One region of the Usitatibacter rugosus genome, then DNA from elsewhere that is predicted to be linked to it. Evidence: predicted binding sites of a transcription regulator. Region 1 holds the regulator's gene; the other holds the start of a gene.
What was found. Region 1 encodes sigma-54, which starts transcription at its own class of promoters, with help from an activator protein. Its sites were predicted from a motif close to TGGCACNNTTCCTGCT; they were not measured.
Positions count from the first base shown of each region.

Region 2: DSM104443_RS03645 (CmpA/NrtA family ABC transporter substrate-binding protein) is a predicted target of sigma-54. The motif match lies at 4,795-4,810, and genes of this name have one in related genera.

Region 1 is NZ_CP053069.1:78,718-85,586, forward strand. It holds gene DSM104443_RS00335 (KpsF/GutQ family sugar-phosphate isomerase) at 1-617, shown strand, start outside; gene DSM104443_RS00340 (KdsC family phosphatase) at 618-1,139, shown strand; gene lptC (LPS export ABC transporter periplasmic protein LptC) at 1,145-1,714, shown strand; gene lptA (lipopolysaccharide transport periplasmic protein LptA) at 1,725-2,312, shown strand; gene lptB (LPS export ABC transporter ATP-binding protein) at 2,315-3,097, shown strand; gene DSM104443_RS00360 (RNA polymerase factor sigma-54) at 3,134-4,615, shown strand; gene hpf (ribosome hibernation-promoting factor, HPF/YfiA family) at 4,654-4,983, shown strand; gene DSM104443_RS00370 (PTS sugar transporter subunit IIA) at 5,004-5,489, shown strand; gene hprK (HPr(Ser) kinase/phosphatase) at 5,458-6,423, shown strand; gene rapZ (RNase adapter RapZ) at 6,428-6,869, shown strand, end outside.
Region 2 is NZ_CP053069.1:703,388-710,256, reverse strand. It holds gene bioB (biotin synthase BioB) at 1-609, shown strand, start outside; gene bioF (8-amino-7-oxononanoate synthase) at 613-1,779, shown strand; gene bioH (pimeloyl-ACP methyl ester esterase BioH) at 1,776-2,537, shown strand; gene bioC (malonyl-ACP O-methyltransferase BioC) at 2,530-3,402, shown strand; gene bioD (dethiobiotin synthase) at 3,399-4,082, shown strand; gene DSM104443_RS03650 (HAD hydrolase-like protein) at 4,079-4,738, shown strand; gene DSM104443_RS03645 (CmpA/NrtA family ABC transporter substrate-binding protein) at 4,842-6,182, shown strand; gene ntrB (nitrate ABC transporter permease) at 6,187-6,869, shown strand, end outside.

The DNA.
Region 1 (6,869 bases):
TGATCGCGATGACGGGCAAGCCCGCTTCGGCGCTCGCCATGGAGGCCGACGTCCACCTCGATGTCGCCGTCGAGCGCGAGGCCTGCCCGCTCGAGTTGGCACCCACGGCGAGCACGACGGCCACGCTCGCCCTCGGCGACGCGCTCGCCATGGCCTTGCTCGACGCGCGCGGCTTCCGCAGCGAGGACTTCGCGCTGCACCATCCCGGCGGCGCGCTCGGCCGGCGCCTGCTGGTGCACGTGGCCGACATCATGCGCAAGGGCGAGCGCTTGCCGCGCACGGCGCCCGACGCGCTGCTGCCGCAAGCCATCGTCGAGATGACCGCGAAGGGCATCGGCATGACGATCGTGGTTGACGCGAACGACAAGCTGCTCGGGATCTTCACCGACGGCGATCTGCGCCGCGTCCTCGAGAAGCACGATCACATCAAGACACTCCGCGTGGGCGACGTGATGACGAAGAACCCCCGCACCATCGCGCCCGAGAAGCTGGCCGCCGAGGCCGCGCGCATGCTGGAGGAAAACCCGATGGGTGGCCGGCTCGTCGTCGCCGACCGCGAGGGCCGCCTCGTGGGCGCGCTCACCTTCCACGACCTGCTCGCCGAGGGCGTGGTCTAGGTGTCGTTCGCCAAGCGCGCGAGCGCCATCAAGCTCGCCGTCTTCGACGTCGACGGCGTGCTCACCGACGGCACGATCTACATGGGGCCTTCGGGCGAGATGCTGAAGGCCTTCAACATCCTCGACGGGCACGGGTTGAAATTGCTCCACGAGGACGGCATCGCCACCGCGATCCTCTCGGGTCGCAAGTCGGCGATGGTCGCCACGCGCGCGAAGGAGCTGGGCCTGGGCGCTGTCCACCAGGGTGTCGCGGACAAGGTGAAGCGCCTCGCCACGATCCTCCGCGCGCACAAGTCCGATCTCGCATCCTGCGCGTACATGGGAGACGACCTCCCCGACCTCGAGGTCATGCGGCGCGTGGGCCTCGCGGTCGCGCCCGCCAACGGCGTGCTGGCCGTGCGCAAGCAGGCGCATCTCGTTACGAAATCCCGGGGCGGCGAAGGCGCGGTGCGCGAGTTCTGTGAACGCCTGCTCGAGGCGCGCGGTCGAACGGACCTGGTGCAAGGAAGAACGAAAAAATGATCGGCGTGTTTCGTCCCACCTCATGGCTGCCGCTGGGCGTCCTGGCGCTGCTGGTGGGGCTCACGCTGTGGCTGAACGCGCTGGTGCAGCCGGCGGCCGCGAAAGCGGACGGGAACCTGCGTCACGATCCCGATCTGATCGTCGAGAATTTCAATGCGCGCAAGCTCGGCGAGGACGGGCGGGTGCTCTACACGCTCACCGCGCGGAAGATGGTACATTACCCCGACGACGATTCCTCCCTCCTGGAAACGCTCAATTTCGACGCTTACCAACCGAAGCAGCCGCGCGTGAACATCACCGCCGAGCGGGGCCGGTTGCAGAAGGGCGGCGACGAGGTGTGGATCGAAGGCAACGTCGTGGTGCACCGCGAACCGGCGCCGCGCGTCGAGCCCCTGAAGATCTTCACCGACAACCTGCTGGTGCTCCCGGACGAAGGCATCGCGCGCACCTCGAGCGAAGTGCGGATGGAATCCCCCTCGGGCCACGCCACAGCCGCCGGCCTCGAGCTGAACAACACGGATCGCACCGTGAAGCTGAACCGGGTGCGTTCCACGTACAAGCCTCCAGCCCGCTAGGAGACCGGCAATGCGCACGCTTCGCCTCACCCTGCTCACCGCGCTGGCGCTTGCCGCGCTGCCCGTGCTCGCCGAGAAGTCGGACCGCGAGAAGGAAATCAACATCGGCGCCGACCTCCTCACCGGCGACGACAACGCCCGCGTCACCGTCTTCGACGGCAACGTCGTCATCACGCAGGGCACGATGCGCATCACCGCGAACAAGGTCACGGTGAAGGAAGACGCGGAGCGCAACAAGTTCTACGTCGCCAACGGCGCGCCCGTCACCTTCCGCCAGAAGCGCGACAAGGCCGAGGACTTCATCGAAGGCTGGGCCGCGCGCGCGGAATTCGACGACAAGAGCTCGAAGTTGAAGCTCTTCGACAAGGCACGCCTGAAGAGCGTGCAGGGCGAGATCACCGGCGACCTCATCACCTACGACACCAGCCGCGAGCTCTTCGAGGTCGGCGCCGCGCAACCCGGCACGCCCGGATCGCGAGTGAAGGCCACGCTCGTCCCGCAGAAGAAAGACGCGAAGGACGGGAAGGACGCGAAGAGCGAGGCCAAGCCGTCGTCGCCCCTCACCCTCAAGTCCGACTCGGGCCCCGCCACCCATTGACGATGGCTGCCACGCCCGCGCCGCTGCGCGAACACCTCACGCTGGTGAAGAGCGAGCCGCAGCCCGCGGTGCTGCGGGCCGAGGGCCTGAAGAAGAGCTATCGCAAGCGCAGCGTCGTGTCCGACGTGTCGCTCACCGTGGAAAGCGGCGAAGTCGTCGGCCTCCTCGGCCCCAACGGTGCCGGCAAGACGACCTGCTTCTACATGATCCTGGGCCTCGTGCCGATCGACAGCGGCAAGGTGATGCTCGATGGGGAAGACCTCACGCACCTGCCGATCTTCCGCCGCTCGCGCCTGGGGCTTTCGTACCTGCCGCAGGAAGCGTCGATCTTCCGCAAGCTCACCGTGGCGCAGAACATCCAGGCGGTGCTGGAGCTCCAGGGCCTCGAGGCGGGCGAGATCGAGACGCGTCTCGAGCAATTGCTGGACGACCTCCACGTCGGCCACCTGCGCGCGAGCCCGGCCACGGCGCTCTCGGGCGGCGAGCGCCGCCGCGTGGAGATCGCGCGGGCGCTGGCCACGAACCCGAGATTCATCCTGCTCGACGAGCCCTTCGCGGGCGTCGATCCCATCGCGGTCCTCGATATCCAGCAGATCATCCGCTTCCTGAAGGAGCGCGGCATCGGCGTGCTGATCACGGACCACAACGTGCGCGAGACGCTCGGCATCTGCGACCACGCCTACATCATCAACCAGGGGTCGGTGCTCGCCTTCGGGAAGCCCGAGGAAATCATCTACAATGAGTCTGTCCGAAAGGTCTACCTCGGGGAGAATTTCCGCCTGTAGCGGACGTCCCGTTATCCCCTGGCACTTTCGCACCTCATGAAGCACAGCCTCCAGCTAAAGCTCAGCCAGCACCTCACCCTCACGCCGCAGTTGCAGCAGTCGATCCGCTTGCTGCAGCTTTCGACGGTGGAGCTGAACCAGGAGCTCGAGCGCTATCTCGCCGAGAACCCCCTGCTGGAGCGCGCCGACCTGGCGCCCGACGAACCCACGAGCGTGATCGGCGATCGCGGCGCCGCCCCCGAGGGCTCCCCGACCTCCTCGGCCCAGGAGGAGCCCGCCGCCGAGGCGCACGAGCGAGAGGAACGCGAAGAGCGCAGCGACCGCATGGACGAAATGCCCATGCGAGACAACGGCGGCGGCGAGGAGATGGGCGGCAGCGGATCGCGCCGCGGCGACGACGACCGCGAGGACTTCACGCAATTCGCCGCGGCCGAGGTCACGCTCCACGACCACCTCACCCAGCAGCTTTCGCTCACCTCGCTCACGGAGCGGGACAAGCGCCTGGCCGCCCTCGTCATCGGCAACATCGACGAAGACGGCTACCTGCAGCAGACCCTCCAGGAGCTCCTCGACAACGCCATCGACGAATTCGCCGAGCTGGAGCTGGAGGAAATCGCGATCGCGCTGAAGCACGTCCAGAACATGGACCCCGCCGGCGTCGCGGCGCGCGACGTGAGCGAATGCCTCACCCTGCAGCTGAAGTCGCTGCCCACCGACACGCCCTACCTCGCGCCCGCGGTCGAGCTCTGCGCCAAGCACCTGGACGTGCTTGCCGCCCGCGACTTCAATCGCCTCAAGCGCACGCTGGGCGTGGACGAAGACGAGCTGCGCGAGATCCGCGCCCTCATCGTCTCGCTCGACCCCAAGCCCGGCCGCAGCTTCGGCAGCGGCGACATCCGCTACGTGGTGCCCGATGTCGTCGTGCGCCGCGTCGGCACGCGCTGGGTCGCGGCGCTGAACCGCGACGCGATGCCGCGCCTGCGCGTGAACAAGATGTACGCGGATATCCTCCAGGCATCCCGCGAGAACGGCGCCAAGCATCTGGCCGGCCAGCTCCAGGAAGCGCGCTGGCTCATCAAGAACGTGCAGCAGCGCTTCGACACGATCCTGCGAGTCACGCAGTCGATCGTGGACAGGCAGAAGAACTTCTTCGAGCACGGCGAGGTCGCGATGCGCCCGCTGGTGCTGCGCGAGATCGCGGAGGCCGTCGGCCTGCATGAATCCACCATCTCGCGCGTGACCACGCAAAAGTACATGCTGACCGCGCGCGGCATCTTCGAGCTGAAGTACTTCTTCGGCAGCCACGTCTCCACGGATACCGGCGGCGCCTGCTCGGCCACGGCGATCCGCGCGCTGATCAAGCAGCTCGTCGCGGCGGAGGACGGCAAGAAGCCCCTCTCCGACCACCGCATCTCGGACATCCTCGCGCAACAGGGCATCCAGGTCGCGCGGCGCACCGTAGCAAAGTACCGCGAGGCGATGCACATCCAGCCGGCGAACCTGCGCAAGTCGATCTAGAGTCTTCCCGTCACCCGCACCGCGAAAAGGAGCCATCGATGAACCTCCAGTTGACCGGGCACCATGTCGACATCACCCCCGCGATCCGCCAGTACGTCGTCACCAAGCTGGAAAGGATCGAGAGGCACTTCGACCACGTGATCGACGTGAACGTCGTGATGACGGTGGAAAAGCTGGACCAGAGGATCGAGGCGAACGTGCACCTCGCGGGCAAGGAGATCCACTGCGAGTGCCACGAGGTCGACATGTACGCGGCCATCGACGGGCTGATCGACAAGCTCGACCGCCAGGTCGTGAAGCACAAGGAGAAATTCAAATCCGCAACGCGCCACAACCCGGTCACCATCCGCCAGGCCGAAGAGGAATAGGCCTCCCCCCGGAGAGCGCCGTGAACCTCGTATCCCCGCTGCTGCCCGCCTCGCACGTCCTGCTCGACCTGGACGCCACGAGCAAGAAGCGCCTGTTCGAGCAGGTCGGGCTGCTGTTCGAGAACTCGCGCGCCATCCCGCGCGCGCGGGTCTTCGACAGCTTCTTCGAACGCGAGAAGCTGGGTTCCACCGCACTGGGCTGCGGCGTGGCCATCCCGCACGGACGCATCAAGGCCCTGCGGGAACCGGTGTGCGCTTTCGTGCGCACGCAAACGCCGATTCCCTTCGAAGCACCCGACGGCCAGCCGGTGCAGCTCGTCTTCGCGATGCTCGTTCCCGAGCACGCGACCGAGGCGCACCTGCAGATCCTCTCGGAGCTGGCCCAGATGTTCAGCGACACGGGCTTTCGCGACGCGCTGCTCGCCGCACCCGATGCGGCGACGGTCCACGGCATGATCACCGGATGGTCGCCCTATGCCCCGGCTCAGCGTTCAGCAACTCTTTGAGGACCGGCGCGAGCGCCTCGGCCTCGAGTGGATCGCGGGGGCCGCCGGCTCGTCGCGAGAGATCACCGGCACCATGCTCGCGCGCCCGGGCATCGGGCTGATCGGCCACCTCAACCTCATCCACCCGCTGATGGTGCAGGTCCTCGGCCGAAGCGAGCTCGAGTACCTGGAGTCGCTCGATCCCGCTTCGCGCGAGATGACGGCGCTTCGCGCCGTGGGCGGCGAGACCGTCGCCGTGATCGTCTGCGACGGCATGCCCGTGCCTCCGAACTTGCAGGACGCCGCGGCGCACGTGGCAACTCCGCTGCTCGCTTCGCCGGAGCCGAGCCAGCAGGTGATCAACGTGCTGCGCCCCTACCTGCAGCAGGAGCTGGGCTCCATCACCACGCTGCACGGCGTCTTCCTCGACGTGCTCGAGATCGGCGTGCTGATCACGGGCGATTCCTCCATCGGCAAGAGCGAGCTTGCGTTGGAGCTCATCTCGCGCGGGCACGGCCTCGTTGCCGACGACGCGGTCGAGCTGCAGCAGATCGGACCCGAGACCATCTCCGGGCGCTGCCCGCCGATGCTGAGGGACTTCCTCGAGGTCCGCGGCCTGGGCGTGCTCAACATCCGCTCGATCTTCGGCGAGACGGCGGTGCGGCCGCGGAAGACGCTGCGCCTCATCGTCACGCTCGAGAGCCCGGCCAACGGCAACATGGAGCGCGACCGGCTCTCCACGCGCACGAGCACGCAGCCGATCCTCGGCGTGGAAGTGCCCTCGGTCACGCTCGCCGTGGCTCCGGGCCGCAACCTCGCGGTGCTGGTCGAGGCGGCGGTGCGCAACCACATCCTGCTCACGCGCGGCATCGATTCGACGCGCGAGTTCATCGCCCGCCAGGCCGCGGTGATGCGCGACGAGTCGGAGGCCGCACGGCGCGAGGAAGCGGATTAGCGGCATGCAGCTCGTCCTCCTCTCCGGCGTGTCCGGGTCCGGCAAGAGCGTCGCGCTGAAGGCGCTCGAGGACGCCGGCTTCTTCTGCATCGATAATCTTCCGGCCGGCATGATCCACGACCTCGTCGCCTCCCGGAAGGAGCCGAAGGTCGCGATCAGCGCCGATGCGCGCAGCCCCGAGACGCTGGGCGAGCTGCCGGCGATCGTGGCGCGCGAGCGCGAGCGCGGCAGCGACGTCGGCGTGATCTTCCTCGATGCGACCGATGAGAGCCTCGTGCGCCGCTTCTCCGAGACGCGCAGGCCCCATCCCCTGGCGCGCGATGGCCGCACCATCCACGAGGCCATCTCGCAGGAGAGGAAGCTCCTGGAGAGCGTCGCCGAGATCGGCCAGCGTATCGACACCAGCGCGCTCACGCCCTCGCAGCTGCGCGGCTGGATCCAGGATC
Region 2 (6,869 bases), 620 kb from region 1:
CCGGTGCTGGAGATGGTGCGCGAGGTGAAGAAGCTCGGCCTCGAAGCCTGCTGCACGCTCGGCATGCTGAAGGACGGCCAGGCGGAGCAACTCCGCGACGCAGGCCTCGACTACTACAACCACAACCTCGACACCGCGCCCGAGTACTACGGCGAGATCATCACCACGCGCGACTACCAGGACCGCCTCGATACGCTCGATCGCGTGCGCGGCGCCGGCGTCCACGTGTGCAGCGGCGGCATCGTGGGCCTCGGCGAGACGCGCTCCGAGCGCGCGGGCCTGCTCGCCCAGCTCGCGAGCCTCGATCCGCAGCCCGAGTCGGTGCCGATCAACAACCTGGTCCAAGTCGAAGGCACGCCGCTCGCGGGAACCGAACGCCTGCCGTGGACGGAGTTCGTGCGCACCATCGCGGTGGCGCGCATCCTCATGCCGAAGAGCATGGTGCGGCTCTCCGCGGGACGCCAGGAGATGGACGAGGCCACGCAGGCGCTGTGCTTCTTCGCCGGCGCCAATTCGATCTTCTACGGCGAGAAGCTGCTCACGACGGGCAACCCGGACGTCGCGCGCGACGACGCACTCCTCGCCGCGCTCGGCATCGCCAACGGCTAGGCCGTGGGCACCACCGGCATCGAGCGGCTGGTCCTCGGGCTCGAGGCGGCAGGCGAGCGCAGCCTCCGCCGCACGCGCCGCGCCATCGCGACACCCCAGGGTCCCCGAATCCGCTCGGGCGGCCGCGAGCTCCTCAACTTCTCCAGCAACGACTATCTCGGCCTCGCCAACCATCCGGCGCTGCGCGAGGCGGCGAAGCGTTCGATCGACGAGCACGGCGTGGGCGCGGGCGCCTCGCCGCTCGTCTCGGGCTACCTCGACATCCATCGCGAGGCCGAGGAACGCTTCGCGCGATTCGTGGACCTGCCGCGCGCCCTGCTCTTCGCGAGCGGTTATGCCGCGAACCTCGGCATCCTGGGCGCGCTCGCCGACCGTTCGGCGGAGATCTTCGCCGACAAGCTGAACCACGCGTGCCTCACCGACGGCGCGCACCTGTCGCGCGCGACCTTCACGCGCTATCCGCACGGAGACATGGAGGCACTCGAGCAGCGGCTGCGCGAATCGAAGTGCGCCCTGCGAATCGTGGCCACGGACACCGTCTTCAGCATGGACGGCGACGTGGCGCCGCTCGGGCGTTTGCTCGAGCTCTGCGAAGCGCACGACGCGTGGCTGGTGCTCGACGATGCCCACGGCATCGGCGTGCTCGGCGCGCGCGGCCATGGGTCGCTCGAGCACGCGACGCTCCGCTCGCCGCGCATCGTCTACATGGCCACGCTCGGCAAGGCGCTCGGGGGCTACGGCGCGTTCGTCGCGGGCGAGGCGGGACTCGTGGACTGGCTCGTGCAACGGGCGCGCACCTATATCTATTCGACCGCCCTTCCGCCGATGGCCGCGAGCGCCGCCATTGCCGCGATGGATCTCATCGATCGGGAGCCCGGAGTCGTGGGCACCCTGCATGCGCGCATCGCGCAATTCCGGAGCGCGTGCTCCGCCGCGGGAATTGCCCTGGGCGAATCGCAGACCGCCATCCAGCCGCTGCCGCTCGGCGATGCGCAGCGCGCGCTCGAGGTCGCCTCGCGCCTGAACGATGCCGGATTCCTCGTGCCCGCCATCCGGCCCCCCACGGTGCCCGAAGGCACCTCGCGGTTGCGCGTCTCGCTCAGCGCCGCGCACCGCACCGAGGACGTGCAAGCACTGGTCGCCGCGCTCGCAGCGGCGCTCCGCCCATGACGCCCTACGTGAAGCCCGTCGGGGCCGGCCCCGATCTCGTGCTGCTCCACGGCTGGGGCGTGCACGGCGGCGTGTGGAATCCGCTCGTCGAGACGCTGACCCGGAAATTCCGCGTGCATGCGTTCGACCTCCCGGGTCATGGCTACTCGTCGTTCATGCCGCTGCGGGGCCTGGACGAGGCCGTCGACGAGCTCGCCGCGGTGATCCCCTCGGGATCGCTGCTCTGCGGCTGGTCGCTCGGCGGCTTGCTCGCGCAACGCATCGCGCTCCGTTATCCGGCGCGAGTGCGCGCGCTGGCGCTCGTGAGCACGACACCCTGCTTCGTCGAGCGCCGCGACTGGCCGCATGCGATGAAGCTGGAGACGCTCGCCGGGTTCGCCGCGGGGCTGCGCACCGACTTCGAGGCGACGCTGAAGACCTTTGTCGCGCTGAACGCGCTGGGCGGCGCCAACAGCCGGCCCGCGATGCGCGCGCTCGCCGCGGAGCTGCTGTCGCGAGGCGCGCCGGACCCGAGCGCGCTCGACGCCGGACTCGCGATCGTCCGAGATACCGACCTGCGCGAGGACGCGCCGTCGATCGCCCAGCGTTCGATCGTCGTGCACGGAGCCCGCGATGCGCTGGCACCGATCGCGGCCGGGCGCTGGCTCGCGGAGAACCTGCACGACGCGAGCCTGGTGGAGATCGCCGACGCCGCGCACCTGCCGTTCATCTCGCATCCCGAGGCCTTCGTCTCCGCGCTGGAGGCCGTGAATGCCTGACGCACCGGCGCCGCTCGAGAAGCGCGCCATCCGCCGTTCGTTCGACCGCGCGGCCCGGCAGTACGACGAGAGTGCGGTGCTGCAGCGCGAGGTCGGCGATCGCCTGCTCGAGCACCTCGACCCGATCCGCGTCGGACCCTCGCTCGTGGTCGACCTGGGTTGCGGCACCGGCGCCTCGTTCGAAGGCCTCGGCCAGCGCTTCCCGCGCGCGGCGCTCGTGGGCGTGGACCTCGCGCCCTCGATGCTGGATCTGGCCTCGCGCCGCACGTCGTGGTGGAGGCGCGTGATGGGTGGCAAGCCCCGGCTCGTCTGCGCCGATGCGGAGCGCCTGCCGTTCGCGACAGGCAGCGCCCAGCTCGTGTTCTCCAACCTCGCGCTGCAGTGGTGCCGCCCGGAGCTCGTCTTCGCGGAGGTCTCTCGCGTGCTGGAGCCCGGCGGGCTCTTCCTCTTCTCCACGTTCGGACCCGATACGCTGAAAGAGCTGCGCGAGTCGTTCCGCGCCGCCGACGCCGGACCGCATGTGCACACCTTCATCGACATGCACGACCTGGGCGACGCGCTGGTGCACGCCGGGCTGTCCGATCCCGTGATGGAGATGGACATCATCACCGTGGAGTACGACACCGTGGAGGCGGTCGCGCGCGACCTGAAGGCGATCGGCGCGCACAACGCCGCCGCGCATCGATCCCGCGGCCTCGCGGGGCGCGCGCGCTGGAAGCGGATGGCCGCGCACTACGAGACGCTGCGCCGCGGCGGCGCGCTGCCCGCCACGCACGAGATCATCTACGGCCACGCGTGGAAGGTGCCGCCGCGCAAGCTCGCGGACGGCCGCCAGGTGATCGACTTCCAGCGCTCGCCCCGATGAGGCGCGGCGTCTTCGTCACCGGGACGGATACCGGCGTCGGCAAGACCGTCGCCGCCTGCGCGCTCGTCCACGCGCTCCGCGCTCGCGGCATGCGCGTCGCACCGATGAAACCGGTGGCCGCGGGCGCATCCCCGATCGACGGCCGCCTCGCCAACGAAGACAGCGTGGCCCTCCTGCGCGCGGCCGGCTGGAGCGATGACGCGCTCGGCGACGTGACGCCGATCCTGCTCACCGAGCCGATGGCCCCGCACATCGCCGCGCAACGCGAAGGCGTGCGCATCGAACGCAAGACGATCTTCGCCGCCTTCGAACGGCTCGCAAGTCGCGGCGACTTCGCGGTGGTCGAGGGCGTGGGCGGCTTCAGGGTTCCCCTCGCGGCAGGGTTCGACGCATCCGATCTCGCGCGCGAGATGGGGCTACCCGTCGTGCTCGTAGTCGGAATGCGCCTGGGTTGCCTCAACCACGCGCTCCTCACGGAGCTCGCCATCGCGGCCGAGGGCCTGCCACTCGCCGGCTGGATCGCGAACACGATCGACCCCGCCATGCCCGTGCTGGAGGAAAACATCGCGACACTGCGCGAGCGGCTGCAGGCTCCGCTGCTCGGCATCCTTCCGCACCAACGGGCGCCGGATGCCGAACGCCTGTCGCGCCACCTCGACGTGAGCTCGCTGCTGCCATGAAAGCCGTCCTCTTCGACCTGGACGGCACGCTCACCGATCCGCGCGAGGGCATCACGCGCAGCATCGCGCACGCGCTGGAACGCATGGGACGCGAGCCGCCACCACTGGACGACTTGTGCTTCGCGATCGGCCCGCCGCTGCGCGCATCGCTGGCAAAGCTGTTGGGCGAGGACCGGCGCGAGACGGTCGAGCAGGCGCTCGCGCATTACCGCGAGCGCTTCGCCGACGTCGGCCTGTTCGAGAACGCTCCGTACGACGGCATCGCCGAGCTGCTCACTGCGCTGCAGGGCTCCGGCACGCGGCTCTTCGTCGCGACCTCCAAGCCCCTCGTCTACGCCGACCGGATCGTGCGCCACTTCGGGTTCGACGCGCACTTCGAGGCCGTGCACGGCTGCGAGCTCGACGGCACGCGAGAGGACAAGCGCGACCTCCTCGCCCACCTGCTCGCGACGCATGCGATGCAGGGAGGACACGACATCGCCATGGTCGGCGACCGCGGCGTGGACATGTCGGCGGCGAAGCTCCACGGCCTGCGCGGCCTGGGTGCGCTGTGGGGATACGGCAGCCGCTCGGAGCTGCTCGATGCCGGAGCGCACGATCTCGCCGAATCCCCAGAGGCGCTCCGCACCAAACTGGTCCGCGCGCACCTCGCCTAGCACCGCGATTGTGCGCAGGGGCCGCGCGCGCTTCCTGCCCGCCCCGTAACCGCCGCTGGCACGCTTGCTGCTCACTGCTTCCCCGATATCCCCGGGAGGTCCGATGAGCCTGTTCAAGAATCCCTACGATCCGAACGCTCGCCTCGCCTGCACCTGCGGCGCCCACGCGTCGCAAGCTGCGCACGAGGCCGATGCCGCACGGTTGTCCGAGCGCGCGATCGAGACTGCCGTCCTGAAGGCCCTCTTCCCGCGCGATGCCGAGCGCCGCCGCTTCCTGCGCGCCGTCGGCGCCAACACGGCGATGGGCGCGATCGCGAGCCTCTTCCCGCTGGGCGCGCTGCAGGCCATGGCGCAGGAGAAGGGCAAGCTCGAGAAGAAGGACGTGAAGATCGGCTTCATCCCGATCACGTGCGCCACGCCGCTCATCATGTCGCTGCCCCTGGGCTTCTACGAGAAGCAGGGCCTCAACGTCACGCTGCAGAAGACCGCCGGCTGGGCGCTGATCCGCGACAAGGTGATGAACAAGGAGTACGACGCTTCGCACATGCTGGCCCCGATGCCGCTCGCCATCTCGCTCGGCGTGGGCTCCAGCGCGCTGCCGATGAACGTGGCCACGATCCAGAACTCGAACGGCCAGGCGATCACGCTCGCCATGAAGCACAAGGACAAGCGCGACCCGAAGCAGTGGAAGGGCTTCAAGTTCGCCGTGCCCTTCGAGTACTCGATGCACAACTTCCTGCTGCGCTACTACCTTGCGGAGCACGGGCTCGACCCGGACAAGGACGTCCAGATCCGCGTCGTGCCGCCGCCCGAGATGGTGGCCAACCTGCGCGCCGACAATCTCGATGGCTACCTCGGCCCCGATCCGTTCAACCAGCGCGCCGTGTACGACCAGATCGGCTTCATCCACCTCCTCACGAAGGAGATCTGGGACGGCCACCCGTGCTGCTCCTTCGGCGTGCGCACCGAGTGGGTGAAGGAGAACCCGAACACCTTCGCGGCGATGTACCGGGCCGTGCTCAATGCCGCGGCCATGGCCGCCGGTCCCGAGAACCGCACGACCATCGCCAACGCCATCGCGCCCGCGAATTACCTGAACCAGCCCGTGCCGGTGCTGGAACAGGTGCTCACCGGCAAGTACGCCGACGGCCTGGGCAACGTGAAGACGGTCCCCAACCGCATCGAGTTCGACCCGGTGCCGTGGAACGCGCTCGGAGTGTGGATCCTCACGCAGATGAAGCGCTGGGGCTACGTGAAGGGCGACGTGCAGTACAAGAGCATCGTCGACCAGGTCTACCTCATGACGGACGCGAAGAAGCGCATGAAGGAGGAAGGCATCGCCTCTCCCGCCGACATGCCGAAGAAGATCATCGTGATGGGCAAGCCCTTCGACGCGTCGAAGCCGGAGGCGTACGTGCAAAGCTTCGCCATAAAGAAGGCCTGAGATCGTGCGCGAGCGCGCGAAGTCCTGGGTCCTGTCGCTGCTCCTGCTGGCGGTGCTGCTCTTCGCCTGGCACCTGGCGAGCCTTCCCAAGGCCAGCGCCACCGCGGGCATGGACCCCGAGTACGCGAAGATGATGGGGCTGGACAAGCCGAAGTCCGACGGCCTGCCGACGCTCTCGCAGATGGGTGCCACGGTGTGGAAGCAGCTCTCCAACCCGTTCTACGACGGCGGCTCCAATGACAAGGGCATCGGCATCCAGCTCGCGTACTCGCTCGGCCGCGTGGGCCTGGGCTTCCTGCTCGCGGCGTTGATCGCGATCCCGCTCGGCTTCGTGATCGGCCTCTCGCCGATGGTGCACCGCGCGCTCGACCCCTTCATCCAGGTGCTGAAGCCGATCTCGCCGCTGGCGTGGATGCCGCTCGCGCTCTACACCATCAAGGATTCGGCGACGTCGTCCATCTTCGTGATCTTCATCTGCTCCATCTGGCCGATGCTGATCAACACCGCGCACGGCGTCTCCAGCGTCCGCCGCGAATGGCTGAACGTCGCCCGCACGCTGGAAGCCGGCACGATGCGCACCTGCTTCGAGGTGATCCTCCCGGCCGCCGCTCCCGTGATCCTCACCGGGGCCCGCATCTCGATGGGCATCGCGTGGCTGGTGATCGTGGCCGCGGAGATGCTGGTAGG